4 regions of the Pantoea sp. CFCC18179 genome follow, and region 4 is predicted to be linked to each of the others. Evidence: predicted binding sites of a transcription regulator. Region 4 holds the regulator's gene; each other region holds the start of a gene.
The links. The regulator CRP, encoded in region 4, controls carbon source genes, mostly activating them, when cyclic AMP is high. The targets are predictions, from matches to a motif close to ATGTGANNNNNNTCACAT.
Positions count from the first base shown of each region.

Region 1: focA (formate transporter FocA) is a predicted target of CRP. The motif match lies at 4,174-4,191, and genes of this name have one in related genera.
Region 2: rbsD (D-ribose pyranase) is a predicted target of CRP. The motif match lies at 4,362-4,379, and genes of this name have one in related genera.
Region 3: ACPUC7_RS10270 (nucleoside-specific channel-forming protein Tsx) is a predicted target of CRP. The motif match lies at 4,124-4,141, and genes of this name have one in related genera.

Region 1 covers NZ_JBNBPM010000008.1:150,500-157,932, reverse strand. The annotation lists gene pflA (pyruvate formate lyase 1-activating protein) at 1-739, opposite strand, end outside; gene pflB (formate C-acetyltransferase) at 904-3,186, opposite strand; gene focA (formate transporter FocA) at 3,257-4,117, opposite strand; gene ycaO (30S ribosomal protein S12 methylthiotransferase accessory factor YcaO) at 4,464-6,227, opposite strand; gene serC (3-phosphoserine/phosphohydroxythreonine transaminase) at 6,538-7,433, shown strand, end outside.
Region 2 covers NZ_JBNBPM010000007.1:265,084-272,516, forward strand. The annotation lists gene kup (low affinity potassium transporter Kup) at 1-1,661, shown strand, start outside; gene qseC (quorum sensing histidine kinase QseC) at 1,721-3,052, opposite strand; gene qseB (quorum sensing response regulator transcription factor QseB) at 3,049-3,711, opposite strand; gene ACPUC7_RS15555 (YgiW/YdeI family stress tolerance OB fold protein) at 3,892-4,287, shown strand; gene rbsD (D-ribose pyranase) at 4,461-4,880, shown strand; gene rbsA (ribose ABC transporter ATP-binding protein RbsA) at 4,888-6,396, shown strand; gene rbsC (ribose ABC transporter permease) at 6,393-7,364, shown strand; gene rbsB (ribose ABC transporter substrate-binding protein RbsB) at 7,391-7,433, shown strand, end outside.
Region 3 covers NZ_JBNBPM010000004.1:162,257-169,689, forward strand. The annotation lists gene ACPUC7_RS10250 (M20 family metallopeptidase) at 1-117, opposite strand, end outside; gene ACPUC7_RS10255 (amidohydrolase) at 114-1,427, opposite strand; gene ACPUC7_RS10260 (LysR family transcriptional regulator) at 1,541-2,443, shown strand; gene yjdN (VOC family metalloprotein YjdN) at 2,522-2,953, shown strand; gene ACPUC7_RS10270 (nucleoside-specific channel-forming protein Tsx) at 3,059-3,925, opposite strand; gene ACPUC7_RS10275 (sensor histidine kinase) at 4,317-5,675, opposite strand; gene ACPUC7_RS10280 (response regulator) at 5,672-6,331, opposite strand; gene ACPUC7_RS10285 (helix-turn-helix domain-containing protein) at 6,497-6,862, shown strand; gene ACPUC7_RS10290 (LysR family transcriptional regulator) at 7,043-7,433, shown strand, end outside.
Region 4 covers NZ_JBNBPM010000019.1:62,842-70,274, reverse strand. The annotation lists gene ACPUC7_RS22750 (hydrolase) at 1-546, shown strand, start outside; gene ACPUC7_RS22745 (YheU family protein) at 549-767, shown strand; gene ACPUC7_RS22740 (phosphoribulokinase) at 829-1,698, shown strand; gene ACPUC7_RS22735 (OsmC family protein) at 1,789-2,193, opposite strand; gene crp (cAMP-activated global transcriptional regulator CRP) at 2,500-3,132, shown strand; gene ACPUC7_RS22725 (YccS/YhfK family putative transporter) at 3,191-5,269, shown strand; gene argD (bifunctional acetylornithine/succinyldiaminopimelate transaminase) at 5,266-6,486, opposite strand; gene ACPUC7_RS22715 (aminodeoxychorismate synthase component II) at 6,574-7,149, opposite strand; gene ACPUC7_RS22710 (putative adenosine monophosphate-protein transferase Fic) at 7,191-7,433, opposite strand, start outside.

The DNA of each region.
Region 1 (7,433 bases), on a different contig from region 4:
AATACATCACTTCATGACCATAACTGGCGAGGATACTTTTCACTCGCTCCATGGTTTCTTTGCTTGGCGGTTTTACGCCATCCAATTTGTACTCTTCACCCATGGCAATCCATTTGTGCTTGCCCAATTCATGATAAGGCAGCAATTCAATTTTCTCGATGTTATCCATATCTTTAGTGAATTCACCCAAACGATGAACGGAATCATCATCATCAGAGTAGCCCGGTACCACCACATAGCGAATCCACGTGCGTTTACCTTTCTTCTGTAGATAGCGGGCGAAATCTAGCGTGCGATGATTGGATACACCCACCAGAATTTCATGCACATCATCATTCATCTGCTTAAGATCGAGCATCACTAAATCAGTGGCTTCAAGTAGCTCATCGATCACTGGATCATAACGACGAACAAAGCCGTTGGTATCAAGGCAAGTATGAATTCCTTCAGCCTGGCATGCCCGGAACCAGTCACGTACAAATTCGGCTTGCAGAATTGCTTCGCCGCCAGAGGCCGTTACGCCGCCCCCGGATGCATTCATAAAGTGACGGTAAGAGAGTGCATCTTTCATCAATTCATCAACGGTAACTTCTTTACCGCCATGTGTGTCCCATGTATCGCGGTTATGGCAATACAAGCAGCGCATCAGACAGCCTTGGAAAAAGGTGATAAAGCGAATTCCCGGACCGTCTACAGTGCCGCAGGATTCAAAAGAGTGGATACGACCGATGCTTGACATTGCGATGTGTTCTCCATGTGAGCCTGAACCTCAGGCAGCACAATCTATGTTGTGCTCGAAAAGTGAAAGTCGATTTTGCCAGGTCGCCAGCAATAGAAAACTGGTAAAATAGACTTGTGGAGAAAAGGCTCCCGCAGGAGCCTTTAAATCTAAACTAAGTGTGATTACAGCGACTGAGTGAAAGTACGTGTAATAACATCTTGCTGCTGCTCTTTGGTCAGCGAGTTGAAGCGAACAGCATATCCGGACACGCGAATGGTAAGCTGTGGGTACTTCTCTGGATGTTCCATGGCATCTAACAGCATTTCACGGTTCATCACGTTGACGTTCAAATGCTGACCGCCTTCAATGTTGGCTTCATGGTGGAAGTAACCATCCATTAGGCCAGCAAGGTTGGTTTTACGCACGTTATCATCTTTACCCAGCGCATTTGGCACGATGGAGAAGGTGTAAGAGATACCGTCTTTGGCGTAAGCAAATGGCAGTTTCGCTACGGAGGTCAATGAAGCAACTGCACCTTTCTGATCGCGTCCGTGCATTGGGTTTGCACCTGGACCGAATGGCGCACCAGCACGACGTCCATCTGGGGTATTACCGGTTTTCTTACCATAAACCACGTTAGAAGTGATGGTGAGAACCGACTGCGTTGGCACGGCGTTACGGTAGGTTTGCAGTTTCTGAATTTTCTTCATGAAACGTTCAACCAAATCGCAAGCCATATCATCTACGCGTGAATCGTTGTTACCGAACTGCGGATATTCGCCTTCGATTTCGAAATCGACCGCTAAACCATCTTCATCACGGATAGTTTTTACTTTGGCATATTTAATCGCAGACAGTGAGTCAGCCGCGACTGACAGACCTGCGATACCACACGCCATGGTGCGATAAACATCACGATCGTGCAGCGCCATCAGCGAAGCTTCGTAGCTGTACTTATCATGCATGTAGTGGATGATATTCAGGGAAGTGACGTACTGCTTAGCCAGCCAATCCATGAAGTGATCCAAACGCTCCATCACGACGTCGAAATCGAGAATTTCATCAGTAATTGGCTTCTCTTTCGGGCCAACCTGCATTTTCAATTTCTCATCCACACCGCCATTGATTGCGTACAGCAGAGTTTTGGCGAGGTTGGCGCGTGCACCAAAGAACTGCATCTGCTTACCGACAATCATTGGACTCACGCAGCAAGCAATTGCGTAATCGTCGTTGTCGAAGTCTGGGCGCATCAGGTCATCATTTTCGTACTGCAATGAAGAGGTATCGATGGAGACTTTAGCAGCGTATTTTTTAAAGTTAACCGGCAGTTTTTCAGACCACAAAATGGTCATGTTAGGTTCCGGAGAAGGACCCATGGTGTACAGCGTGTTCAGGAAGCGGAAGGTGCTTTTAGTCACCAAGGTACGCCCATCAACGCCCATACCTGCCAGAGATTCTGTCGCCCAAATTGGGTCGCCAGAGAACAGCTCATCGTATTCTGGGGTGCGCAAGAAACGCACCATACGCAGTTTCATCACCAGATGGTCAATCAGTTCCTGCGCATCTTCTTCAGTCAGTTTACCGGCCTGAATATCACGATCGATATACACGTCAAGGAAGGTTGATACGCGACCAAATGACATTGCGGCGCCGTTCTGCGATTTAACCGCAGCGAGATAACCGTAGTAAGTCCACTGCACCGCTTCTTGCGCGGTTGTCGCTGGCAGTGAGATATCAGAACCGTACTTAGCAGCCATTTCTTTAATCTGGCCCAATGCGCGATGCTGTTCAGAAATCTCTTCACGTAAACGAATGGTGGCTTCGAGATTAACGCCGTTTTCCATATCGCTTTGCAGAGAGTTGAACTGCGCCACTTTGTCTTTCATCAGGAAGTCGATGCCGTACAAGGCAACGCGACGATAGTCACCAATGATGCGGCCACGGCCATAGGCATCTGGTAAACCGGTCAGCACGCCTGATTTGCGGCAGCGCATGATGTCTGGTGTATAAACATCAAATACGCCTTGGTTGTGAGTTTTACGATAATCAGTGAAGACTTTTTTTAGCGCTGGATCGAGTTCGCGACCATAAACTTTACAAGAGCCTTCAACCATTTTGATGCCACCGAATGGAATGATGGCACGTTTCAGAGGCGCTTCAGTTTGCAGGCCAACAATTTTTTCCAGTGATTTACTGATGTAACCGGCATCGTGCGAAGTAATGGTTGACGCTAAGTCGGTATCGAAATCGACCGGAGCATGCGTGCGGTTTTCAATTTTGATGCCTTCAAGCACGCTTTCCCACAACTTATCTGTTGCCGGAGTTGCACCTGCCAGGAAGGATTCATCACCTTCATACGGCGTGTAGTTTTTTTGGATAAAGTCACGGACATTGACGCTATTCTGCCATTCGCCGGCGCTAAATCCTTCCCAGGCTGACGCCATTTTTTCATTCAGTTCGGACATGATATACCTGCCTTATTTAGGGAGACTTTGATGCATTGGCGCGCTGATTGAGCGCGCCTATACCAATTAATTAATGCACCGGCTCGTTGCCACGCAGATAGATTACCCAGTAGGTCAAACCTACAAGCAATCCACCGCCGATAATGTTGCCGATGGTCACAGGAATGAGGTTGTTGACAATAAAATCGCCAACATTGAGTGATTGAAATTGTGCTGCACTTGAACCGGCCATTTGCCAGAATTCAGGGCTGGCGAAATCGCGAATAACGATCGCCATTGGGATGAGGAACATGTTGGCGATGCTGTGTTCAAAACCTGAAGCAACAAACATGGCGACGGGCAAAATCATTGCAAGCATCTTGTCTACCAAACTGCGACCGGAATAACTCATCCATACCGCCAGGCAAACCATCAAATTAGCTAGCGTGCCCAAGCTAACGGCTTCAATAAAAGTGTGATGCATTTTATGGTCTGCAGTTTGCAGAACATTTAATCCCCAGGCTCCATTAGCCACCATGTGTTCGCCTGCGAACCAGATCAATGCCACAAAGAACAGTGCGCCGAAGAGATTACCGACGTAAACGTTGAGCCAGTGTCGGCCCAATTGCAGCCAGTTGATCCGCCCGCTGGCTTTAGCAACCACGATCAGCACCGTTGAGGTGAACAAATCTGCACCACAAACGACTACCAGCATTAAACCGAGAGAAAAACAAATACCGCCAATGAGTTTGGCTATGCCATAAGGCATTGCGCCACTTCCGGTGGTGGCAGTGATATAGAAGACAAATGCTATAGAGATAAATACGCCAGCAGTGATGGCAAGGAAGAAAGTCGTTAAGGGATGTTTAGTAGCTTTATATACACCAGCTTCTTCTGCAACTTTTGCCATTGCTGCCGGTAATAATGAATTAAAAGGGTTGTCAGCTTTCACACTAACTATCTCCAAAAATTGCCTGTAAAGATACTAACAAAGGAGTATAGGTCAGAAATTGATATGGATCATATTTGCCTGGAAGGTGGCGGGTAAGCGAAACGATAAAGATGGGTTTTTGTGGTTAAATAATTGAAAATATTAAAATAAATAATTTTTAATTTATGCAAAATAAGTTGAATGGTATAGCTGTGATGCTCTAAGTTGTTAAAATAAATTAACGATTGAATCTCAATTGTTATTAAATATTCGGTTTATTTTGATATGAATTTTCATCATAAAAAATGGCACTGATTTTCAGTGCCATTTGCTCTTTTTTAATCAAACGATCATCAAATATTAATAATTACTTTTTCGACCAATAGCGTCGTTTAGCTGCCTGTAATTTCTCATAAGCCGCTAACAGTGATTGATGTGCAGGGAAGGCTTTTAAGTCCAGGTCGACGGCTTGCAATCCATAGAAAGGTGCTTCGCCACTCAACGCGGCTGAAGCTGCATCAACCGCAGCTTGACCATACATGCGGGTAAATGCACGATGATATTGCAGCGGATCGCGCTCTTCTTCCATTGCCAGCAGCAGCAGCGTCTGTAGGCAGCGATAATAGTTTGCGCGCTCTTCGCTGAAGATGGACTGGTTAAACTCCATGGTCCATTCAGTCCAGATTAATGCCTGATCTAAATCGCCACCGGCCAGCGCCAGCATCGCTTTAAGCTCACCAATACGCAGCGTATACCAGCCATTGTCTTTGCCCGAAGCTAAGCCGAGCAGTTCGCGCACGCGAGTAAAGTCATCGTGGCCTTCCTCATCCAATTGCACAATAAGTTCGAGGTAAGCTTCTGGCTCCCACTCACTTTCAGGCAGCGCAAGCAGTGTTTCACGCAACGGTGCGCCCATGCTGTTATTTGCCAGGAGCAGATCTTCAGCAGGATAGATGTCAGACATGCCAGGTACGATAATACGGCAAGCATAAACACTCAGGTGCTCATAATCCGCGATATAAACTTCTTTATCTTCTGCGCGGAAAATCGCCATCAAGGTATCGAACTCTTCGTGCGTCGAGCCTGCGAAGCTCCAATCGACGAAAGGATAATCCGCATCGTCTTTGAACATATCCCATGAAATCAAACCGCTGGAATCGATGAAGTGCGTCTCCAGGTTAGCGTGTTCAGCGACTTCTTCATCATCAAAGGTGGGTGGTGTGAAAACATCAAGGTCTTTCAGGCCACGGCCTTGCAGCAATTCAGTGACGGTACGTTCCAGGGCGACGCCAAAGTCTGGATGCGCGCCGAATGAGGCGAAGCAGGTACCGTTTGCTGGGTTGAATAGCACCACGCAAATGACCGGGTATTTGCCACCTAACGAAGCGTCATAAGAGAAGATTGGGAAACCTTCGGCTTCCAAACGCTCAATCGCTTCAATCACCCCAGGGTAGCGTTGCATCACTTCGGCAGGAATTTCTGGCAGGCTGATAGATTCCGCAATGATGCGGTTTTTAATATGACGCTCAAAGACTTCAGACAAACCCTGTACGCGGGCTTCATTTGCGGTATTACCCGCTGACATGCCGTTTGATACATACAGATTGCCGATGATGTTCATCGGAATATAAACCGTTTGCTGATCGGACTGACGGGTAAAGGGCAGGCCGCAAATACCACGTTCTTCATTACCTGATTGCAGGTCAATCAATTCAGAAGCACCAAGGCTCTCTTCTGGATCGTAGAATTTACGCAGGCGTGCATCCAAAATGCCGTCCGGCAGGCTGTCATCTTCCGTTAACGGGAACCATTTCTCATTCGGATAGTGAACGAAATCACCATCCGCAATGGTCTGGCCCAACCAAAAATCGGCAAAGAAATAGTTTGTTGAGAGGCGTTCAAAATATTCACCCAACGCGGAAGCCAGCGCCGCTTTCTTACTTGCACCTTTGCCGTTGGTGAAACACAGCGGACAATCACGATCGCGAATATGCACTGACCAAACGTGAGGTACCGGATTAAGCCATGAAGCTTCTTCGATATTGAAACCAAGGTCTTGCAGTTTCTGTTGGAAGCGGGCAATGGAATCTTCCAATGCGGCGTCTTTTCCGGGGATAAATGTTTGCGTCATGATGGCGCTCTCTCAAGTCGATGGGGTGGGCGTAAAGCGCGCAATAATACGGGTTTTATGCGTGCTTCGCTATTCAGTCTGCCAAATTTATCTCAGCCTAACCGCGGCCTTTCCACTACTTACTTGTCTGAATTTGCTTCCTGAAGCCGCCTCACAAAATTCCGTATCGTAATACATTTATGACATAAGCTGCGGTGAGGCTGGCTCTGGAAATGTGATCGTCGCCGGATTAATGATTGCAGCCTAAAGGAGGCAATGATAAAACCGGTGAAGTATTCATAACCGTTCGATATGACAGTGGTGAGGGGAAATGACGCAGGTTTATAATTTTAGCTCTGGTCCAGCAATGCTACCGGTAGAAGTGCTCCGTCGCGCAGAACAAGAACTGACAAACTGGCACGGGTTAGGTACTTCGGTGATGGAAATCAGTCACCGTAGCAAGGAGTTTATTGCTGTCGCAGAAGCGGCAGAACAAGATTTTCGCGATCTGCTGAAAATCCCTGCTAACTACAAAGTTTTATTCTGCCACGGTGGCGCGCGTGCGCAATTCGCTGCGATTCCTGGCAATTTACTCGGTGACGCGAAATCAGCGGATTACATTGACGGCGGATATTGGGCACATAGCGCCATCAAAGAAGCTGAAAAATTCTGTACACCAAATACCATTGATGTCAAAACCACGCGCGATGGTAAACGGGCTTTGTTACCAATGCGTGAATGGCAGTTAAATGATGACGCGGCTTACGTTCATTTCTGCCCCAACGAAACCATTGATGGTATCGCCATTGATGAAGAACCGGACTTCGGTGACAAAGTCGTGGTAGCCGATCTCTCTTCTACTATTCTGTCACGCCCGCTAGATATCAATCGTTATGGCGTTATTTATGCTGGCGCGCAGAAAAACATTGGCCCTGCTGGTTTAACGCTGGTGGTGGTGCGTGAAGATCTGTTAGGCAAAGCCCAGCGTTGGGTTCCTTCAATCCTTGACTACAAGGTGTTGGCTGAAAACGAATCAATGTTCAACACGCCACCAACCTTTGCTTGGTATCTCTCAGGCCTGGTATTCAAATGGCTGAAAGAGAAGGGCGGAGTCGCTGAAATGGACAAGGTTAATCAGGCTAAAGCTGATCTGCTGTATGGCGTGATTGATAACAGTGCATTTTATCGTAACGACGTTGCAGCGGAGAACCGTTCACGTATGAACGT
Region 2 (7,433 bases), on a different contig from region 4:
GCTACGTGATGCGTGCGGATAACGCCGGTGAAGGCGGCATCCTAACGTTGATGTCGTTGGCTGGCCGCCATACTGGTGCCAGAGCCACGGCGGTTTTGGTGATCATGGGCCTGATTGGTGGCAGCTTCTTCTATGGTGAAGTGGTGATTACGCCAGCGGTTTCGGTGCTCTCCGCGATAGAAGGTCTGGAAATTGCTGCGCCGAGCCTCGATGCTTATATCGTGCCGCTAGCGATTGCGGTACTCACGTTGTTATTCGTGATTCAAAAGCACGGCACCGGCATTGTCGGCAAGTTGTTCGCTCCAGTGATGCTGCTGTGGTTTTTGGTGCTGGCGGTGCTCGGTGCGCGCAGCATCATCGACAATCCCGACGTGTTGCACGCCATGAACCCCTATTGGGCGGTGCACTTCTTCATCGAATATAAAACCGTTTCCTTCTTCGCGCTGGGCGCGGTGGTGCTGGCGATTACCGGCGTGGAAGCTCTGTATGCCGATATGGGCCACTTCGGCAAATTCCCGATTCGTCTTGCCTGGTTCATTGTGGTGCTGCCGTCATTGGTGCTGAACTACTTTGGTCAGGGCGCGCTGTTGCTCAAACATCCTGAAGCGATCAAGAACCCGTTCTTCCTGCTGGCGCCAGATTGGATGCTGATCCCGATGTTGATTCTGGCGACGTTAGCCACCGTCATCGCTTCACAAGCCGTTATCTCAGGCGTGTTCTCGTTAACCCGCCAGGCGGTGCGTTTGGGCTATTTGCCACCGATGCGCATCGTACACACCTCAGAAGAAGAGTCCGGGCAGATCTACATTCCGGTGATCAACTGGTTGCTCTACTTCTCCGTGGTCATCGTGATTGTCGGCTTCGAGCACTCAAGTAATCTGGCGGCAGCGTATGGTATCGCGGTCACCGGCACCATGGTGCTGACTGCTATTCTGTGCTCCACCGTGGCGATTCAAAACTGGCACTGGAACCGCTATTTGGTGATTCTGATTCTGATTGCCATGCTGTGTATCGACGTTTCGCTGTTCTCCGCCAACCTGATCAAAGTGTTCTCAGGCGGTTGGTTGCCACTGACACTGGCGCTGGTGATGTTTATCGTCATGACGACCTGGAAGAGCGAGCGCTTCCGTTTGCTGCGTCGTATGCATGAACACGGCAATTCACTGGAAGCGATGATTGCCTCGCTGGAGAAATCGCCGCCGGTACGCGTGCCAGGCACAGCGGTTTACATGTCGCGTGCACTGAATGTGATCCCGTTTGCCATGCTGCATAATCTCAAGCACAACAAAGTACTGCATGAGCGCGTGGTATTGCTGACGTTGCGTACCGAAGATGCGCCATACGTGCATAACGTTCGTCGCGTGACCATCGAGCAGTTGTCGCCGACGTTCTGGCGTGTGGTGGCAAGCTACGGCTGGCGTGAAACCCCGAACGTGGAGGAGATTTTCCACCGCTGCGGTCTTGAAGGCCTTAACTGCCGCATGATGGAAACCTCGTTCTTTATGTCGCATGAATCGCTGATTATTGGCGATCGTCCGTGGTATCTGCGCCTACGCGGCAAGCTGTTCCTCGCGCTGCAACGCAATGCGCTGCGTGCGCCGGATCAATTTGAAATTCCACCCAATCGCGTCATCGAACTGGGCACGCAGGTCGAGATCTAAGGTCACCATGAATGGCGACCCTACGAATGCAGGTGTGCATTGTTTGGCACCTGCATGCGTCACCAGCTTAAGGTGACGCGCAGTCCTCCCTGCTCGGCGTGACTGAACACCAGCCGAATACCGTGCAACTGCGCAATATTCTTCACAATCGAAAGCCCTAATCCGCTACCGGTTTGCGCTTGTCCCGGCGGACGCCAGAAACGCTCGCCTAAGCGCGCAAGTTGATCCTCATTTACGCCAGCCCCGTTATCTTCAACGATGATGGCGCGCTGATCGAGCTGGATTTGAACTGTGCTGCCAGCCGGTGAATAGCGCAGCGCGTTATCCAGCAGATTGCGCACCAGTAAACTCAACAACAGTGGATGACCGTTCATCACCGGTTCTGCGTGACCGTTAAATGCGAGTTCAATATGCTGTTGCTCGGCTTGCGGGAAATGTTCGGCCAGTAAATTTTGCAGCAGCGGAGCCAATGCGACCGGCTGAAACTCGCTGCGCAGATCATCCGCTTCCACGCGGGAAAGCGTCAGCAGTTGATCCACCAGCCGCGTGGCACGCACGATGCCGCTATCCAATTGCTGCAGTGCGCGTTTGCGCATTGCCTCATCGTCATCTGCCAGCTGAATCACTTCACTTTGCACCCGCAACGCCGCCAACGGGCTACGCAGTTCATGCGCGGCATCGGAGGTAAAACGCCGTTCGCGCTGCACCAATTCTGCCATGCGACTGAACAAACCATTGAGTGCGGCCACCAACGGTTTCACCTCTTTTGGCAAGCGCGCTTCAGTGAGTGGCGTGGCATCATCTGGCGCTCGCTGATGTAACTTGGTCGTTAATTGTTTCAATGGACGCAGTTCGAACCATACCAGCGCGAGTAAAAACAGCAACATCAATGGGATGGCGATCAACCATGGCAGCAGGCTGCTGAGCGCCAAATCGCGTGTCATATCGTCGCGGTATTCCCACTCCTGACCCACTACCACGCGATAGCGTTTGTCCGCTGAAGTCAGCCACAATAGCCGCCAGCTATCTTTATCACCGCGCAAGCGTCCATCGGTAAAACCATCGCGGCGATAATCAAACTGGAGATCGCGACCATTTTCGCCATCGTTCAGCAGCGGCTGGCCCTCAGCGCTAAAAATGGCAAATGCCAGCGCATCGTCATCCTGATCGCCGCGATGATGGCGCAGGATCGACTTGGTTTTCGGCAATGTCACTTCGTGCAGTGAAGTGGGATCAAGTGCAATCAAACGTTTGGCGAACAGCATTTGCTGGGTATCAAACAGTTCATCGACTTTATCGCGCGTTTGGTGCCATGCGCTGACAGTGGCAAGCCCACCACAGATCATGATCAGCAGCACAAAGCCGATGGCGAGGCGCAGGAAAAGGCTCATTCCGCCGCTCCCAAGGTGTATCCCACGCCGTGAACGGTCCGAATAAACTGGCTGCCGAGTTTTTTACGCAGATGATGGATATGTACTTCTACCGCATTGCTAGAAACATCGTCGTCCCAGCTATACAGCTTCTCTTCTAATTGGCTGCGCGTCAGCACGCGACCCGGATTGCGCAGAAACAATTCGAGCAGCGCCAGTTCGCGACTTTTCATGCTCACGGCTTCACCGTCGATTTGCACGCTATTGCTGCCGGGCATCATCACCACGTTGCCGTGTTTGAGTTCCGGTTGCAGCTGTCCGTGACGGCGGCGAATCAACGCCTGCAAACGTGCCGCTACTTCCGTTAGCGCAAACGGCTTACACAAATAATCGTCGGCACCCAGCTGTAAGCCTTGCACGCGCTGATCCAGCGCATCGCGCGCGGTGAGGATCAGCACCGGCACATCCTGTCCTTGTTGGCGCCATTGACGCAGGATGTCTAAACCATCGCGTTCCGGCAGCGACAAATCTAACACCACCGCATCCCAGGGCGCGGCTGCCAAGGCTTGAAAACCACTTTCACCTGAGACAAACCAATCCACGGTAAAGCCAAGTTTGTTCAGCCCGACTTTCAAACCGTCGCCGATCAGCGTGTCATCTTCAATCAGTAAAATGCGCATCAGTCCTCCTTGTGCTGTGCGGAGTTATACGAAGCACAATGGCGCTTGTACAGCGAAAATCGCCGCAAATGGACTATTTTTAATGAATTTTCATGGATTCGATTCTCTTAAGATCCTGTTAAGAACCTTGTGGTGAAATAGCTACCGTAAACCACACATTCATGGAAAAGAGGTGAAATTATGAAAAAGTCAGCCGCACTAATGGCGATTGTTATGTTAGCTGCCACGCCAGTTTTGGCCGCACAACAAGGTGGCTTTGTTGATCCTAATGCGCCGACGGCTCAAGCGAAAACCGGCGGCTTCCAGGCGGGTGATGTTAGCGTTGTCAGCGTGAAGCAAGCCGAAGAGATGAAAGATGACAGTTGGATCACCGTGCGTGGCCATTTAGAAAAGCAGATCGGTGATGAGGATTATCAATTCCGCGACGCCAGCGGCACCATGAAGGTGGAAATCGACCACAAGCGCTGGAACGGTTTGACCATAACGCCAAAGGATCAGGTCGAGTTGACCGGTAAACTGGATAAAGACTTTAACTCCATCGAACTGGACGTTAAACAAGTCCGTAAACTGCCATAATTCCTGTTGCGGAGCCGCGCAGTCGGCTCCCATTCTCCCCCCAAACTCAAATTCTCCCCGGCACAAGCGAAACGTTTCGATGGCGATCACATTTCCGTGATGCCGCGATTGAGTTGCCACGTGCATTTTATACACTCCCGCTCAGCGAAACGTTTCGCTGTGGAGTGGAAGAAATGAAAAAAGGTCGCTTGTTAAACGCTGAAGTCTCTCATGTGATTGCCCGCCTTGGGCACACCGATACGCTGACGATTGCCGATGCAGGCTTGCCGATTCCGGTGGGTCCACAGCGCATCGATCTGGCGTTAACGCCGGGTACGCCTGAATTTTTACAGGTAGTGGACGTCATCACACAGGAGATGCAGGTCGAAAGCGCCTTAATGGCGGAGGAGATCAAGCAACACAATCCGCAGCTCCACAGCGCACTGCTCGCCGTGCTCGATGCCTTGCAACAGCACCAGGGAAATGTCATCACCATCCGTTACATCAGCCATGAACAGTTCAAACAACAAACTCAGCGTAGTCAGGCGGTCATTCGCAGCGGAGAGTGTTCTCCGTATGCGAATGTCATCCTGAGCGCTGGCGTGACCTTCTGAGGCCGTTATGCAACCGTTATTGCAACTCAAAGGGATTGAAAAATCGTTCCCCGGCGTGAAGGCGCTGAATGGCGCATCGCTGGCGGTCTATCCGGGCCGCGTGATGGCGTTGGTCGGCGAAAACGGTGCCGGCAAATCCACCATGATGAAAGTGCTAACCGGCATTTACAGCATGGATGCCGGCATTATGAAGTGGCTGGGTGAAAATGTGGTGTTCTCTGGGCCGAAAGCGTCACAGGAAGCCGGCATTGGCATCATCCATCAGGAACTCAACCTGATTCCGCAACTCTCGGTTGCTGAGAATATTTTCCTTGGTCGTGAATTCGTTAACCGCTTTGGCCGCATCGAATGGAAAAAGATGTATGCTGCGGCGGATGCGCTATTGCAGCGCCTGAATCTTCGTTTCAACAGCCACAAGCTGGTGGGTGATTTGTCGATTGGCGATCAGCAAATGGTCGAGATCGCCAAGGTGCTCAGTTTCGAATCCAAAGTCATCATTATGGATGAACCTACCGATGCGCTCACTGATACCGAAACGCTGTCGCTGTTTCGTGTCATTAACGAGCTAAAAGCGCAAGGCTGCGGCATCGTCTATATCTCGCACCGCATGAAAGAGATTTTCGAAATTTGCGATGACGTCACTGTGTTCCGTGATGGGCAATTTATTGCCGAGCGCGCGGTGAGCGATCTCAGCGAAGAGAGCCTGATCGAGATGATGGTTGGTCGCAAGCTGGAGGATCAATATCCGCGCATCGATCAACAACCGGGTGAAATTCGTCTGACAGTAGAAAATCTCAGCGGACCGGGTGTGGATGATGTGAGCTTCACGCTGCGCAAAGGCGAAATTCTTGGCGTATCCGGCCTGATGGGTGCGGGACGTACCGAATTAATGAAAGTGCTGTATGGCGCGTTGCCGCGCAGCAAAGGCAAAGTCACGCTCAATGGCCGCGAAATCACTACCCGTTCACCGCAAGATGGATTAGCCAACGGTATCGTTTATATCTCCGAAGATCGCAAGCGCGATGGTTTGGTGCTTGGCATGTCGGTGAAAGAGAACATGTCGCTGACTGCGCTGCGTTATTTCAGCACCGGCGCGGGCAATCTGCGCCACAGTGACGAGCAACTGGCAGTGGGCGATTTTATCCGTTTGTTCAACGTCAAAACGCCCTCAATGGAGCAGCCAATCGGCCTGCTTTCTGGCGGTAATCAGCAGAAAGTGGCGATTGCGCGCGGCTTAATGACGCGTCCGGATGTGTTGATCCTTGATGAACCGACGCGTGGCGTGGACGTTGGCGCGAAAAAAGATATTTATCAATTAATTAACCAGTTTAAAGCCGAAGGGCTGAGCATCATTTTGGTGTCGTCGGAAATGCCGGAAGTGTTGGGCATGAGCGATCGCATCGTGGTAATGCATGAAGGCCATCTGAGTGGCGAATTTTCCCGTGAGCAAGCTACCCAGGAATCTCTGATGGCGGCGGCAGTCGGTAAGCAACACAGCGAGGAGTTAGTTGTATGAGTACCCAAACCTTACCCGCCAGCCGTCGCTGGTTCAGCAAAGCTTGGCTGCTGGAGCAGAAATCACTGATTGCGTTGATTGTGCTGATCGCCGTGGTCGCCAGCCAGAGTCCGAACTTCTTCACGCTGGCCAACATGTTCAACATTCTCCAGCAAACGTCAGTCAACGCCATCATGGCAGTCGGCATGACGCTGGTGATTCTGACTTCAGGCATCGATTTATCGGTGGGATCGCTGTTGGCGCTGACCGGCGCGGTGGCGGCATCGATTGTCGGATTGGAAGTGAATGCGCTGGTGGCGGTGGCGGCTTCGCTGGCGCTGGGTGCGGCAATTGGCGGCATTACCGGCGTGATCGTGGCGCGCGGCAAGGTGCAAGCGTTTATCGCCACGCTGGTGATGATGTTGCTGCTGCGTGGTGTCACCATGGTTTACACCAACGGCAGCCCAATCAATACCGGTTTTAACGATAACGCCGATCTGTTTGGCTGGTTCGGTATTGGTCGCCCGTTGGGCATTCCAACGCCGGTTTGGTTGATGGTGATCGTGTTCGCGCTGGCGTGGTACATGCTGCATCACACCCGCCTTGGCCGCTACATCTATGCGCTAGGCGGCAACGAAGCGGCGACGCGTTTGTCTGGCATCAACGTTAATCGCGTCAAAATCATCGTCTATTCGCTGTGCGGCCTGTTGGCAGCTTTGGCGGGCACCATCGAAGTGGCACGCCTCTCTTCTGCGCAGCCAACAGCGGGCACCGGTTATGAACTGGATGCAATCGCGGCGGTGGTGCTGGGCGGTACCAGCCTGGCGGGCGGCAAAGGCCGCATCATGGGTACGCTGATTGGTGCGCTGATCCTCGGTTTCCTTAACAACGGTTTGAATCTGATGGGCGTCTCTTCCTATTACCAGATGATTGTTAAAGCCGTTGTCATTCTGCTAGCGGTGCTGGTGGATAACAAAAGCAGTAAATAACTCTGACCCTCACACAGGATTTAACAATGAAAAAGTTAACTGCATTGGCTGTCATTCTTGGCGCCACCC
Region 3 (7,433 bases), on a different contig from region 4:
AGAGGATTGCGTCTCTTCAAAGCGCGTTTCCGGCACGTCCCAAATTGCATCGCTCAACGCACTAAAACGCGGTTGGTTTTCGTTGATGTAATGATCGATAAATTCGCTGTGGCTCATCGTTGGCCTCCAAACTGCGCTTGATTCAGCGCCAGCGTCGCCAGCGTATGTACCGCCGTCGCCATGATCGCTTCATCGAAATCGAATTTGGCGTTGTGATGGCCCGCCGCCAGTTCACAACCAAAAATCACGTATGAGGATTGCCCGCCACGCTGCTGCACGCGTTCCAGCATGTAGGTGGCATCTTCGGAACCCGCCGCCTGCTGTTTGGTATCGACTACCGAGGTGAAAATGCCTAACGCATCAGCCTGTTGGTGGATGAAATCGACCCACGGCTGGCTTGGCGTGCAACTGCGTGCACCGCCCATCAGTTTTACGTCGTGTTCAACGCCGTACATCGCCGCAGCGCCGGCAATTACGCGCAACGCTTGCTGATAGATATCATCGTTGACCTCATTGCTGGCGCCACGCGTTTCCACCTTCATCAGTGCGAAATCTGGCACGACATTGCGTCCGCTGCCCGCCTGCAACACGCCAACGTTGACGCGCGCTACGCCGCCGCTGTGTTGCGGCAAATTATGCAGCGCCAAAGTGGCTTGCGCCGCCGCCAGCAACGCATTGCGGCCCTCTTCGGGTTTACCGCCCGCGTGCGCACCAACGCCGGTGAAATGGACGTCGAGCTTGGTGGTGGCAAGGAAGCTGTCGCTGCCGCAGACGATTTCCCCGGCTGGCACGCCGGTGCCGAGGTGAATGGCGGTAAACAGATCGACATCATCCACCACGCCAGCGGCGACCATCGCTTTCGCGCCGCGCACACCCTCTTCGGCGGGCTGGAAGATGATTTTGAGGGTGCCGCTCAATTGATCTTTCATCTCCATCAATACGCCTGCCAACGCCAGGCCAATGGTGGTGTGCCCGTCGTGACCGCAAGCGTGCATCATGCCAGCGTTGCACGAAGCAAAGCCTTCACGCGTTGGCAGGTGATCGGCGGCGCGGCTTTCGTTTTGATCGAGCGCATCCATATCCACGCGGAAGCCCATCACCGGGCCGGGACGACCGGTTTCCAGCGTGGCAACCACGCCGCAAAATCCGCCGGAGAAGTGTTTAATCCACTGCGGCAGCGCCCCTTGCTCCAACGCGCGCGCTTCTTGCTGTGCCAGCACCTCATCAGATGGCAAGCCCATGCGCGCATCGGCATCAATCACTTCGCGGCCGAGCTGAAGTTGATAACCAAGGCGATGCAGCTCTTCGGCCACTAAAGTTGCGGTGCGGAATTCCAGCCAGCCCGATTCGGCAAACTGGTGCAGATCGCGACGCCAGGTTTGCATCTGCGGGATACGCGCGTTGACAAGATCAAGCAGGGTTTTCATCGGCATTTCCTTTGTGTTGGTTTTTTATGCATTCAGTCGAATCTACACATTGGTTTTACCCGGCATAAGATGCGAATATCTTGCTACTGATAAACAACGGTTATCACCCAACGATGTCGACTCATCTCAAACTTCATCAGTTACGTGCTTTTGTTGACGTGGCGCGTCAGGGCAGTATTCGTGCCGCCAGCCGTTTGTCCGGGCTGTCGCAGCCCGCGCTGACCAAGGCAATTCAGGAACTGGAACTGACGCTCGGCGCGCGCCTGTTCGAGCGCAGGCAGCAAGGCGTTACGCTCACCGATATCGGTGATAACTTTTTTCAACATGCCAGTTTAGTGCTGGAAGAGTTGCGTGTGGCGCAGGAGGATATTCAGCAGCGGCTGGGTTTAGCCGGTGGACGGGTGAATATTGGCGTCGGTGGCAGTATCGCGCGCACCATCATGCCGCTGGTGATTAATCAGTTTCATCGTGAATATCCGCTGGTGAAGGTGCGTATCGTCGAAGGCCAGCTGGTTTCGATGGTGCATGAACTGCGCCAGGGCGAACTGGATTTCACCATCAATACCTACGATAAAAACCATCTCGATCAGGAATTGTTATTCGAACGTTTGATGGAGCGCGAATATCAAGTGGTGATGCGCAAAGGCCATCCGATGGCGCATGCGCGCACGTTGGCTGAGCTGCAACAGTGCGACTGGACCATGCCGACGCCGCAGGGCAGCTATTATCGACTGCTGCACGATATGTTTGGCGAACGCGGCATGGCACCGAAAATCGTGGTTACCTGTGAAACCTTTATGGCGTGCACCAGCCTGGTGGCGCAGAGCGATTTCGTCAGCATTATTTCGCGCGATGTGATTGAAGATCCCACCCACGGCGGGCAGTTAATTGCGCTCGAACTCGACGAGCCGTTGCCCAAAGCTACTTTCTATTTAATCCAGCGCAAAGACACCGCGCTAACGCCAATGAGCGCCTATATGGCGCAGCTGTTCCGCCGCTATTGTCAGCAAAGGTAAGAGTGCGGCCTGGCTCGCAACTGTTTAATTATTGCCCACTACACTTGCATTGGACGATCCATTGAGGGAGAGCAAACCATGCAAGTGACACCCTATTTGTTTTATGACGGTTGCTGTGAAGAGGCGATCGCGTTTTATCTTGCGGCGACCGACGGCGAGCTGTTGTTTAAGATGACGTTTGGCGATATGCCGGATGAAACGCCGGTGGAGGACGAAGGTTGTCCATCCGGGATGAAATTTTCCCCTGAGGATATTATGCATGCGCATGTGCGCATCGGGCAGGGCGAAATCATGATGAGCGACGGCGGACAGCCGCAGAATTACGGTGGGTTTGCCGTGAGTTTATCGACGCCGGATGAAGCCCAAGGCAAGCGCTGGTTTGATGCGTTATCGGCGGGCGGCAAGGTGACGAAAAATTGGGAGCCGACGTTTTGGGCCAACGGTTTCGGCATGTTCACCGATAAGTTCGGCGTGCCGTGGATGGTGAATGCGTATAAGCCGCAGATTTGATTGGGGTAAGTGCGGTTTTCGATGCGGTGCGCAAAAATGCGCACCCTACAACGTAGGGTCGCCATTCATGGCGACCGTTTTAAAACCGCACGATACTTCTGTCGATTAGAAGTTGTAACCCACTACCAGATAATAACCAAAACCAGTCGATTTCACTTCAAACGGACCGTTACCGAAGTTCAGCTCCTGGCCGTCAGCCCACTGGCCGCCGTTGTGGAAGTAACGCGCCACGGTCGAAACGTGCCAGTGATCGTAGTTCAGCGACAGAATGTGGCTAGATGCGATCGAGTTGCTGGTACGTGAAGGACCAGTTTCATCACGCAGATCCGAACCCCAATCGAAGTTGGTGAAGCCGATGTAGCTCAGCTTGCCGCCCCACAGGTCAGTAATCGGCACAAAGTATTTCACCTTGAAGCGATAGCCATCCCAGCTGTTCTCGTTCGCCGCACCGTAGTTTTCCCACTGGTATTTGGCGTAGACGTTCAGCGACAGGCCCACTTTGCTGTGCGTGTCGATATCGGTGCCCAGACCCATGTACCACGTGTTCTGACGGCTATCGCTGTTGCGACCCATGTCATAGATGTAGTTGTTGGCGAAGTACCACTCTTTGAATGGACCAAACGACAGGTCGGTTCCGGTCAGCTTATCAATCGAGAAACGTGGCTCAATTTCCATGAACATCGGCGAACCGTGGTCGAACACGCCGTTGGCGTTGCTATTACCCACGCCGAAGAAGTTGGTCAGATCGAGGTAGCCGTAGAAGTCGAACCAATCTTTTTTGGCGAAGGCTTCATATTCCAGATACACGTCGTTGTTGAACTGCGGTCCAAAACGGGTGTGATAGCTGCCGACCACGTTAACGCTTTGATGCCACCAATCTGAAACGTACTGCGGATCGCTGTCTGCCGCTTGTGCCGCGCCGGTCCAGCTACTGGCCAATAAGGCCCCTGCTATCAACGATTTATAATTCATTATAGTTAACCACATGCTTATGACCGCTGGACTAACGCCGCGATCGGGTGAAATTGATCCCAGGGGATGGGCGGTGTGTTGTTGTATCCGGTCTGAATCGCCAGATTTTCAAGCTCGCGTAATGTGCCTGTAACAGAGGCATAGAAAATAGATTTTGGTCACGTTTGTCAAAAAGTGTTGCAGTTTGATTCATTGTATTTGTGACGAGCATCACATAAAAGGCGTGAAGCGAACGGAACCCCGCAACCGATTACGTTGTCGCGTCCAGCAGTCAAAATGTTTGATGTGGAGAAAAGATGTAGCGGCGCGATTTATCGCGCGCCCTCATGACGATGTACCGTACCCGCAGCAGTCATGCGCAATAACTTGCGCCGCTACGGCACGGTGTGGCTTATGGCAATGTAACGCGCACCTGTAGACCAGCAATCTCGCCATGCGCATTGTGGCGATTGGACAGCGCGACTTGCATCTGATGTTTCTGCGCCACGCTGCGCACAATCGACAGCCCTAAACCGCTGCCTTGTGCCTGCACATCGGGTGAGCGGGTAAAGCGATCAAAAGCGCGTTCGATAAAGGATTCCGCCATGCCGGGGCCGTTATCAACGATATCCACCACGGTATGATTGCCGACGCGATGCAACAGCACATCGACCAAACTGCCTTCTGGCGTATGCAACATGGCGTTGCCGATCAGGTTATCGAACAGGCTACGCAAATCAGAACGACTGGCGTGCAGACGATAATGTGTGGTGCCGTTGAAGCCGATATCAATGCCGCGCTTATCCGCCACTACCATAAGCTGCTCAATGCTTTCTTTGAGCAAATCGTCCAGTTCGATGGTTTCCACCGTCGCCACTACCGATTGATCTTCCTGACGCGAGATATTCAGCAACTGCGTCACCAAATGACGCGTGCGCGTTACACCGGCTTCCAGCTGATCAAACTGGCGGCTGGCTTCACCCGGTTGGATATGCTGACGCAAATTCTCCAATTGCAACGTCACTGCCGTAACCGGCGTACGCAGCTCATGTGCGGCATCTTCAAGGAACTGGCGCTGCGACGACCAGGCCGCGCGCAGCTTATCCAACAATGAGTTATAGGCGGCGACCAGCGGCAGCACTTCATCCGGCAAACCATCGGGAGAAACCGAGTGCGGATGCAGCGTTTCCTGCGCGGCGATGTGGCGTGAAGCCACGCGCAGATCGCGGGTGATAGCGCGCACCACCAGCCAAATCACCAGCAGCGACAGCGGCATCATTAGCATCAACGGAATGATCGCTGACAGCGCGCGCTTCAGCATCAAACTCTTCATATAGCCAATGTTGTGCAACACCTGAATATTGCCGATTTCGCTGCCTAACTCGCCGGGCCGCGTATACACGCGCCATTCGCAGTCATCGCCGCAGTCACCGACTTTAAGATCGTGCCAGCCCTTTTGCGCTTGCAGAGGTGCACGTAAATCGGGCCACGAACTGGCGCGCAGCTTGTTATTGGTATCCCACAGTTGAACGATGTAGGTGCTTTTCAGCTTCTCAGCGTGCATCACCATCGGCATCAGCGCTGGCATGCGTTGGCTGGTGGCCCACGCATCGGCGATTTTGGCCAGCTGATCGTCCTTCATGGTGCCCATCATGTCGCCGTAGCAGTGATAGAAATACCAGGTGACACCGCCGATCATCGCCAGATGCAGAATTACCAGCGTGGTCAGCAGTTTGTTACGCAACGAGCGCATAAATGTGAAAGGTTTCATATTGCGGGGACTCGCCAACCGAGTCCGCGGACATTGCGGATCACTTCGTTATCCAGTTTGCGGCGCATGCCGTGAATCAACACATCGACGGCGTTGCTACTGACTTCTTCGCCCCAGCCGTAAATGCGGTTTTCTAACTGTTCGCGCGACAAGATCGCGCCCGGACGCTCCAGCAAGGCATAGAGCAGGGCGTATTCACGCGCCGTAAGTTGCTCGCGCTGGCCTTTGTATAAGACTTCGCGCGTCATGATGTCGATTTGCACATCGCCGCTGCCGAGCAGGGAATCCGCCGCACCGTGACGACGTCGGGTAATGGCTCGCATGCGCGCTAGCACCTCTTGCAGATCAAAGGGTTTCAGCAAATAGTCATCCGCACCGCTATCCAATCCCTGAATGCGTTGCTGCACGGTATCGCGCGCGGTCAGCACTAACACCGGCGTCATATCACCACGCGTGCGCGCCCGGCGCAGCACGTGCAGGCCATCTTCGCGTGGCAAGCCGAGATCCAGCAACACGCAGGTGTAACCGCCTTCGGCCCAGGCATTGCTGGCAAACACGCCATCGCGTACCCAATCCACCGACCAACCTGCGGCTTCCAGCGCTTGCTGCAAATTGGCGCCAATCATTTCATCATCTTCTACCAGCAGCACACGCATGATGTCCTCCGAAATTAATGCACGAAGTGTAAACCTGTATTCTTAGCGCAGAATTACACCGCTTTTCCCCCTTGCTAATTCTGCGCTAATTTTCTGCTAATTAAGGGATAAATTTAACGCGCTATTGTGGCTGCACTGGACATATTGCCAACGCAGGAGAATCCCATGAATCAGCGCGAATTTATCCGTAGTTTGCTGGACTGGATAGAGAACAATTTAGGGCACGATCTGCATCTGGATGAAGTAGCACGCCGCTCGGGATACTCCCGCTGGCACCTGCAACGTCTGTTCCGCCAGCACACTGGCTTCTCGCTGGCCGAGTATATTCGTCAACGCCGATTGACCGAATCTGCACTGACATTAATTAACAGTGATGAGGCGATTTTGCAGGTGGCGATGAGTTATGGCTTCGATACCCAACAGGCCTACACTCGCACCTTCAAAAACTACTTTATGGTGACGCCGGGCCAACTGCGCCGCCAACGTCGCGTCGAGCCGGATCGTTTGTTGTTCCCATTGGCGGTCGCGTAGGGCCGCCATTTATCGTGCAATGCCGCTCATTTAAGCATCCAATTAGCGGTCACCATAAATGGCGACCCTACGAAAACCGCGCGAATCCGTTGTAGGGTCGCCATTCATGGTGACCTTTTCACCAACCGCACGAAACTTAATGTAAGCTACTGTTCTCACTTATTTCGTCTGCCAGAGAACATGGATAACAGCGACAATCTCACCGCCATGATGCTGTTTGCGCGCGTTGTGGAACGGCAAAGTTTTAGCGAGGCCGCGCGCACCTTGGGCGTCTCCAAATCGCACGTCAGTCGCGAAGTGGCGCGGCTGGAAGTGCGGCTCGGCATTAAGCTGCTGCAACGCACCACGCGCAAAGTGGTGCTGACCGAACTCGGCCAGGCGTACTATCCGTTTTGTACCCGCATGCTGGAAGAGATGCATCGCGCCGATGCCTTTGTGCAGCAAGTACATCAATTACCGGCGGGTAACGTGCGCTTGCAGGCACCGATCACCTACGGTTGCCAATGCGTCGTGCCGACGCTGAATGATTTTATCCGCCGCCATATTCACATCAATGTCGATCTTGAACTCA
Region 4 (7,433 bases):
AATATGCTGGCGTGTTTGTTGGGGCAACAAGGCAACGATGCACTGCTGGATGCGGCGATGGTCATCTCTGCCCCGCTGGCGTTAGAACCGTGCAGCGGCAAGTTGGATGTCGGCTTCTCGCGCTTCTATCAATACTATTTGCTCACGCAGTTGAAAAAGAACGCCACGCGCAAGTTGCAGGCCTGGCCCGGTACCTTACCGGTCGATCTCGATCAACTGCGTGCGTTTCGTCGTTTACGTGAATTTGATGATGCGGTTACCGCCCGCGCGCACGGTTTCGTCGATGCCAACGACTATTATCAACGTGCCAGCGCCATGCCGTTTTTAACCGGCGTACGTAAACCGTTGCTGCTCATCCATGCGCAGGACGATCCCTTTATGACCGACGCCGTGATTCCGCAGCCGCATCAATTGTCAGCCTCAACGCAATATCAACTGACCCAGCAAGGTGGCCACGTCGGCTTTGTTGGCGGCACGTTGCTGAAACCGCAAATGTGGCTGGAACAACGCGTGCCGGATTGGCTCTCTACCTATTTGGATGTGTAATTGTGATTATTCCCTGGCAGCAGCTTGAAGCGGAAACGCTGGAAAACCTGATTGAAACCTTCGTGCTGCGTGAAGGCACAGATTACGGCGAACAGGAACGCAGCCTGTCACAGAAAGTCGCCGATGTGCGCCGCCAACTTGAGCGCGGCGAGGTAGTGCTGGTATGGTCGGAGCTGCACGAATCCATCAATATCATGCCGAAGAGTGAATTTCGCGGCTAATGCGCCGCGCGGCAATTCGTGGTAACAATGCTCATCGCCGGACTTCACAGGGAGCTCTGTTATGTCAGCCAGGCATCCAATTATTGCGGTTACCGGTTCCAGCGGTGCCGGAACCACCACCACCAGCCTTGCCTTCCGTAAGATTTTCCAGCAGTTAAATCTGCATGCCGCGGAAGTGGAAGGCGACAGTTTCCATCGCTATACGCGTCCAGAAATGGACATGGCGATCCGCAAAGCGCGCGATCTCGGGCGCCACATCAGTTATTTCGGCCCGGAAGCCAATGACTTTGGTTTGCTGGAGCAGACGTTCAAGCATTACGGCCAAACTGGACTGGGCGAATCGCGCAAGTATTTGCACACCTACGATGAAGCCGTACCGTGGAATCAGGTGCCGGGCACCTTTACGCCGTGGCAACCGCTGCCGGAAAACACCGATGTGCTGTTTTATGAAGGTTTGCACGGCGGCGTGGTGACGCAGCCACACAACGTGGCGGAACATGTAGATCTACTTGTTGGCGTGGTGCCAATTGTTAACCTTGAGTGGATTCAAAAGCTGGTGCGCGACACCAGCGAACGTGGACATTCGCGGGAAGCGGTGATGGATTCAGTGGTGCGTTCGATGGAGGATTACATCAACTTCATCACGCCGCAATTCTCGCGTACTCACATCAACTTCCAGCGTGTGCCAACGGTGGATACCTCAAACCCGTTTGCCGCGCGTGAAATTCCGTCGCTCGACGAAAGCTTTGTGGTGATTCATTTCCGTGGATTGGAAGGGATTGCGTTCCCTTATCTGCTGGCGATGATTCAGGGATCGTTTATCTCCCACATCAACACTTTGGTGGTGCCGGGCGGAAAAATGGGCCTGGCGATGGAGTTGATTATGTTGCCGCTGGTGCAGCGCCTGATTGAAGGCAAGCGAATTGAGTGAGTGCAGTGATTATGTAGCGGCGCAATTTATTGCGTTATGTTGACCTTTTACCATCAACTGAACGCGATAAATCGCGCCGCTACAATCGAGCTAAAGCTCAATCACTTCATAGCTGTGGGTGATTTCAACGCCTTTGCCCAGCATAATAGCCACCGAACAATATTTTTCCGCTGACAGATCAACTGCGCGCGCCACCGCTTTATCGCTCAACGCTTTGCCGCTGACAATAAAATGCAGGTTAATGTGCGTAAAAATACGTGGCGCTTCTTCACGACGTTCAGAGGTGAGTTTCACTTCGCAATCGGCGACATCGCTACGCCCTTTTTGCAGAATCGACACCACGTCAATCGCGCTACAGCCGCCGGCTGCCATCAACACCATCTCCATTGGACTTGGCGCTTTATCACCGGAATTACCGTCCATTAATACCTGATGGCCGGATGAGGATTCTCCGAGAAAGGTAAGCCCTTCCACCCATTTCACTCGTGCCTGCATTATTCTTTCTCCTGAAGCGGCGGTTTTGCCGTCAGAGTACGCTTTCACATGACAAACGGCAATCCAGAGAAATCCCCCTTCTGCTGAAGCGAGACAACACAAGACAGCTCGCAAAAGCTGTGCTACAAACAGTGCTGAAAATATTTTCGTCCTAACCGACGAAGGCGGGAAGAATCAAAAGCGTAGCTTAAGAGTCACCCCGGAATAAATTTTCCTTCATTAGGAAACGCTCGACGATTAAACCGCCTGACAGGGAAAAATGCCCCCTGTATTTTTGGGCACGATTACAACAGAGGATAATAGCGAATGGTTCTCGGCAAACCGCAAACAGACCCTACACTCGAATGGTTCCTGTCCCATTGCCATATTCACAAATATCCGTCAAAAAGCACGCTCATCCATCAGGGTGAGAAAGCGGAAACGCTGTACTACATCGTGAAAGGTTCCGTAGCGGTACTGATTAAAGATGAAGAAGGCAAAGAGATGATTCTCTCCTACCTTAATCAGGGAGATTTCATCGGCGAACTCGGTCTTTTCGAAGAAGGCCAGGAACGCAGTGCTTGGGTACGTGCGAAGTCTGCCTGCGAAGTGGCTGAAATTTCATACAAAAAATTCCGTCAGCTGATTCAGGTAAACCCGGATATTTTAATGCGACTGTCGTCGCAAATGGCGCGTCGTCTGCAAGTGACATCTGAAAAAGTGGGCAACCTTGCCTTCCTCGATGTGACCGGACGTATCGCGCAAACGCTGCTTAATCTGGCTAAACAGCCAGATGCGATGACTCACCCAGACGGAATGCAGATTAAAATCACCCGTCAGGAGATTGGTCAGATCGTGGGCTGCTCACGCGAAACCGTGGGTCGTATCCTGAAAATGCTGGAAGATCAGAATCTGATCTCCGCACACGGTAAAACCATCGTCGTTTACGGCACCCGCTAATTCCTTCTCACCCACGGCGTGATGGCAACATCGCGCCGTTTCTATTTGCGATGAGCTGATGTGGCGCCGAATCATCTATCATCCTGAAGTTAACTATGCGCTGCGGCAAACGCTGGTGCTGTGCCTGCCTGTGGCTCTCGGTTGGCTGTTTGGCGATCTGCAAAAAGGGCTGTTGTTCTCTTTAGTGCCGGCCTGCTGCAACATGGCGGGGTTAGATACGCCGCACAAACGCTTCTTCAAACGCTTGATTGTGGGTGGTTCGCTGTTCGCCACCGGCAGTTTCCTGATTCCGTACCTCACCGATTATCACGTGCCGTTGCCGCTGATTTTATTGGTGTTGCCGCTACTGATTGGCGTCACCGGTGAAATCAGCCCGCTGCATGGCCGCTTACTGCCAGCCACCTTGATTGCCGCCATCTTTTCGCTAAGCCTGGTAGGACGCATGCCGATTTGGGTGCCGCCGCTGCTCTATATTGGCGGCACATTGTGGTACGGCTTGTTCAACTGGTTCTGGTTTTGGCTGTGGAAAGAGCAGCCGATGCGCGAATCGCTCAGTTTGCTGTATCGCGAGCTGGCGGATTATTGCGATGCCAAATACACCTTGCTGACGCAGTTAACCGATCCGGAAAAAGCGCTGCCGCCGCTGCTGGCACGTCAACAAAAGGCGGTTGATCTGATTACCGTCTGTTATCAGCAGATGCACATGCTGTCGGCCAGCCGCGATAACAGCCACAAACGTCTGACGCGCGCCTTCCAGGTGGCGCTGGATTTGCAGGAACACATCTCAGTTAGCCTGCACCAGCCGGAAGAAGTGCAGAAACTGGTTGAGCAGAGTCACGCCGAAGCGGTGATTCGCTGGAACGCCAAAATCATCTCAGCGCGGCTGCGGGTGCTCGCCGATGCCATTCTTTATCACCAGTTGCCGGATCGCTTTCACATGGAGAAGCAGCTGGGTGCGCTGGAGAAAATCGCCCGCCAGCATCCGGATAATCCGGTCGGCAACTTCTGTCTGTACCACTTCAGCCGCATCGCTCGCGTGCTGCGTACCCAAAAGCCGCTCTACACGCGTGACTTAATGGCCGATCGCCAACGCCGCTTGCCGCTGCTGCCAGCGCTGCGCAGCTATCTTTCCTTCAAATCATCGGCGTTACGTACCGCCGGTCGTTTCGCCGTGATGTTGATGTTTGGCAGCGCGCTGGCGCTGTTCTTCAACATCCCCAAACCTTACTGGATTCTGATGACCATTATGTTCGTCAGCCAGAATGGCTACAGCGCCACGCGCGTGCGCATTCAGCACCGCGCACTGGGCACCTTTGCCGGTTTGCTGATCGCCGCAGCTTCTTTACGGCTGGAAGTGCCGGAATCGCTCACGCTGCTGTTTATGCTGGTGATTACGCTGGCGAGCTATTTGGTGACGCGCAAATATTACGGTTGGTCGATGATTGGCTTTACCGTCACTGCGGTGTATTCGCTGCAATTGCTGTCGCTGAATGGCGCGCAGTTCTTGTTACCGCGCATGATGGATACCTTGATGGGATGCCTGATTGCCTTCGCCGGGATGATTTGGCTGTGGCCGCAATGGCAAAGCGGCTTGCTACGTAACAATGCGCACGATGCGTTGGAGGCTTATCAGGACGCGCTGCGCTTGCTGCTCGGCCCGGAGCAATCGCCGGAGAAGTTGGCGTATCAACGCATGCGCGTCAATCAAGCGCACAACGCGCTGTTTAACTCGCTCAATCAAGCCTCCAGCGAACCCGGCTTCAATCTGCAATATCTGAAAGATATGCGCATGTGGGTAACGCACAGCCAATTTATCGTTGAGCATATCAATGCGATGACCATTCTGGCGCGTGAACACACTATGCTGACGTCCAAGTTGGCGGAACGTTATCTGCAATCCTGTGAAATCGCGCTGCAACGCTGTCAGCAACGGCTGGCGTACGATGGGCCAGGCAATGACAGCAATATTCTGGAAGCGCCGGAGAATCTGAATGAAGGGCCGGTGACGATTGTCGAACAGCATGTGAAGCGGATTTTGCAGCACCTCAACGTGATGCACACCATCTCTTCTTTGGCGTGGAGCCAGCGACCGCATCATGGCCGCTGGCTTAAGGTGTTGCGTCCGAAAGCGGATTAAGCGGCTAACACTTTCTCAATCGCGGTGGCGAAACGCGTCATGCCTTCGGCGATGTCAGTGGGTTCAATCACCAGCGACGGCACAAAACGAATCACGTCGGTGCCCGCAGTCAAAATCATCAGCCCTTCTGCCGCTGAAGCGTTGAGAATGTCACGCGCTTTACTGGCGAACTGCGGTTTCAGCGCGGCACCAATCAGCAGACCTTTACCGCGGATCTCGCTGAAGATGTCGAACTTGCTGTCGATGGCTTGCAGCGCTTCAACGAACTGCTGGCGACGCGCATCCACGCCGTCCAACACTTCCGGCGTATTGATAATGTCGAGTGCGGTTTCCGCAATCGCACACGCCAGCGGGTTGCCGCCGTAAGTGGTGCCATGCACGCCCGGCGCCATCACCGAGGCAATTTCGTTGGTGGTCAACATCGCGCTCACCGGGAAACCGCCGCCCAACGCTTTCGCGGTGGTGATGATGTCGGGTTTGATGCCGTAATGTTCATAGGCAAACAGCTTGCCGCTACGTCCCATGCCGCTCTGCACTTCATCCAACACCAGCAGCGCATTATGTTCATCACACAGCGCGCGCAAACCTTGCATAAATTCCGCCGTCGCGGGCATCACGCCGCCTTCGCCCTGAATCGGCTCGACCACGATGGCGCAGGTATGATCGTCAATCACGGCTTTAACCGCATCAAGATCGTTGAACGGCACATGCACGATATCCGCCGGTTTCGGCCCAAAGCCATCGGAATATTTTGGCTGCCCGCCAACCGACACGGTGAACAGCGTGCGGCCGTGGAAGGCGTTATGGAAAGCGATGATTTTGCTTTTGAACGGGCTGTGCTTTTTGCAGGCGTAATAACGAGCCAGCTTGAAGGCGGCTTCGTTGGCTTCTGCGCCAGAGTTACCGAAAAACACCCGGTCGGCAAAAGTGGCCGCAATCAACTTGCTGGCCAGACGCAGCGCCGGTTCGTTGGTGAACACGTTGCTGGTATGCCACAAGGTTTCGCCTTGGGTTTTCAGCGTTTCCACCAGCGCCGGATGACAATGGCCCAATGCAGTCACCGCGATCCCGCCAGAGAAATCGATATACTCTTTGCCCTGCTGATCCCACACTCGGCTGCCTTTGCCTTTAACCGGCACAAACTGCGCAGGTGCATAAACAGGCAAAATAACGTTATCGAACGTTTCCCGGGTTACCGCTATTTTTTCCGCTGCCATTGACGACCTCATCGGGTTATTTGTTGAGCTGATGTGAAATTATAATCACAAAATATGCATAAAAAATCACACGAAGGCAAACATAAGTTATGCGTTCAGGAAATTCGCCAGCAGTTGATGCCCTTGCTCACTGAGAATGCTTTCTGGGTGAAACTGCACGCCTTCCAGCGGCAACGTACGATGACGGAAACCCATGATCTCATCTGGCTCGCCATCGCGCAGGCTCCATGCGGTAATTTCAAACTCAGCAGGCAGCGTATCGCGCGCCACAATCAAGGAATGATAGCGCGTCACGGTGAGCGGATTATTAAGGTCACGAAACACACCTTGATTGGTGTGCTGAATCAGCGAGGTTTTGCCGTGCATCACCTGGCGCGCGCGCACCACCTGCGCGCCGTACACCTGCGCGATGGCCTGATGGCCGAGACATACGCCGAGAATCGGCAGACGTCCGGCGAAGTGACGAATCGCCGCGAGGGAAATGCCGGATTGATCCGGCGTGCACGGACCCGGCGAAATCACCAGATGCGTCAGCGGCAACGCCTCCATCTCATCCAACGTAAGCGCATCATTACGCACCACGCGCACTTCCGCGCCCAATTCGCAAAAGTATTGGTAGAGATTCCAGGTGAAAGAGTCGTAGTTATCGATTAGCAGCAGCATAATGCCCTCAGGCCAGTAAAACCGCCGCTATTCTACGCATTTTAGCTTGTCGGACTCACCACTTTCGCAAACAGTGCGGTGAGCGGCGCTAAATCGCCAGCAACACCCGCTGAGATAGCGGCGCGCCATGCATCGCGCTCCAGATTTTCCCACGTCAGCAAATATCCAGCGTGCAGCGCCAGCTGCTCGAAGAAGATACGCTGTGCGCGGCCATTGCCAGCGCGGAACGGGTGCAGCACGAAGATTTCACAATAGTAGTGCGCGATGCGCGCCATAAACTCATC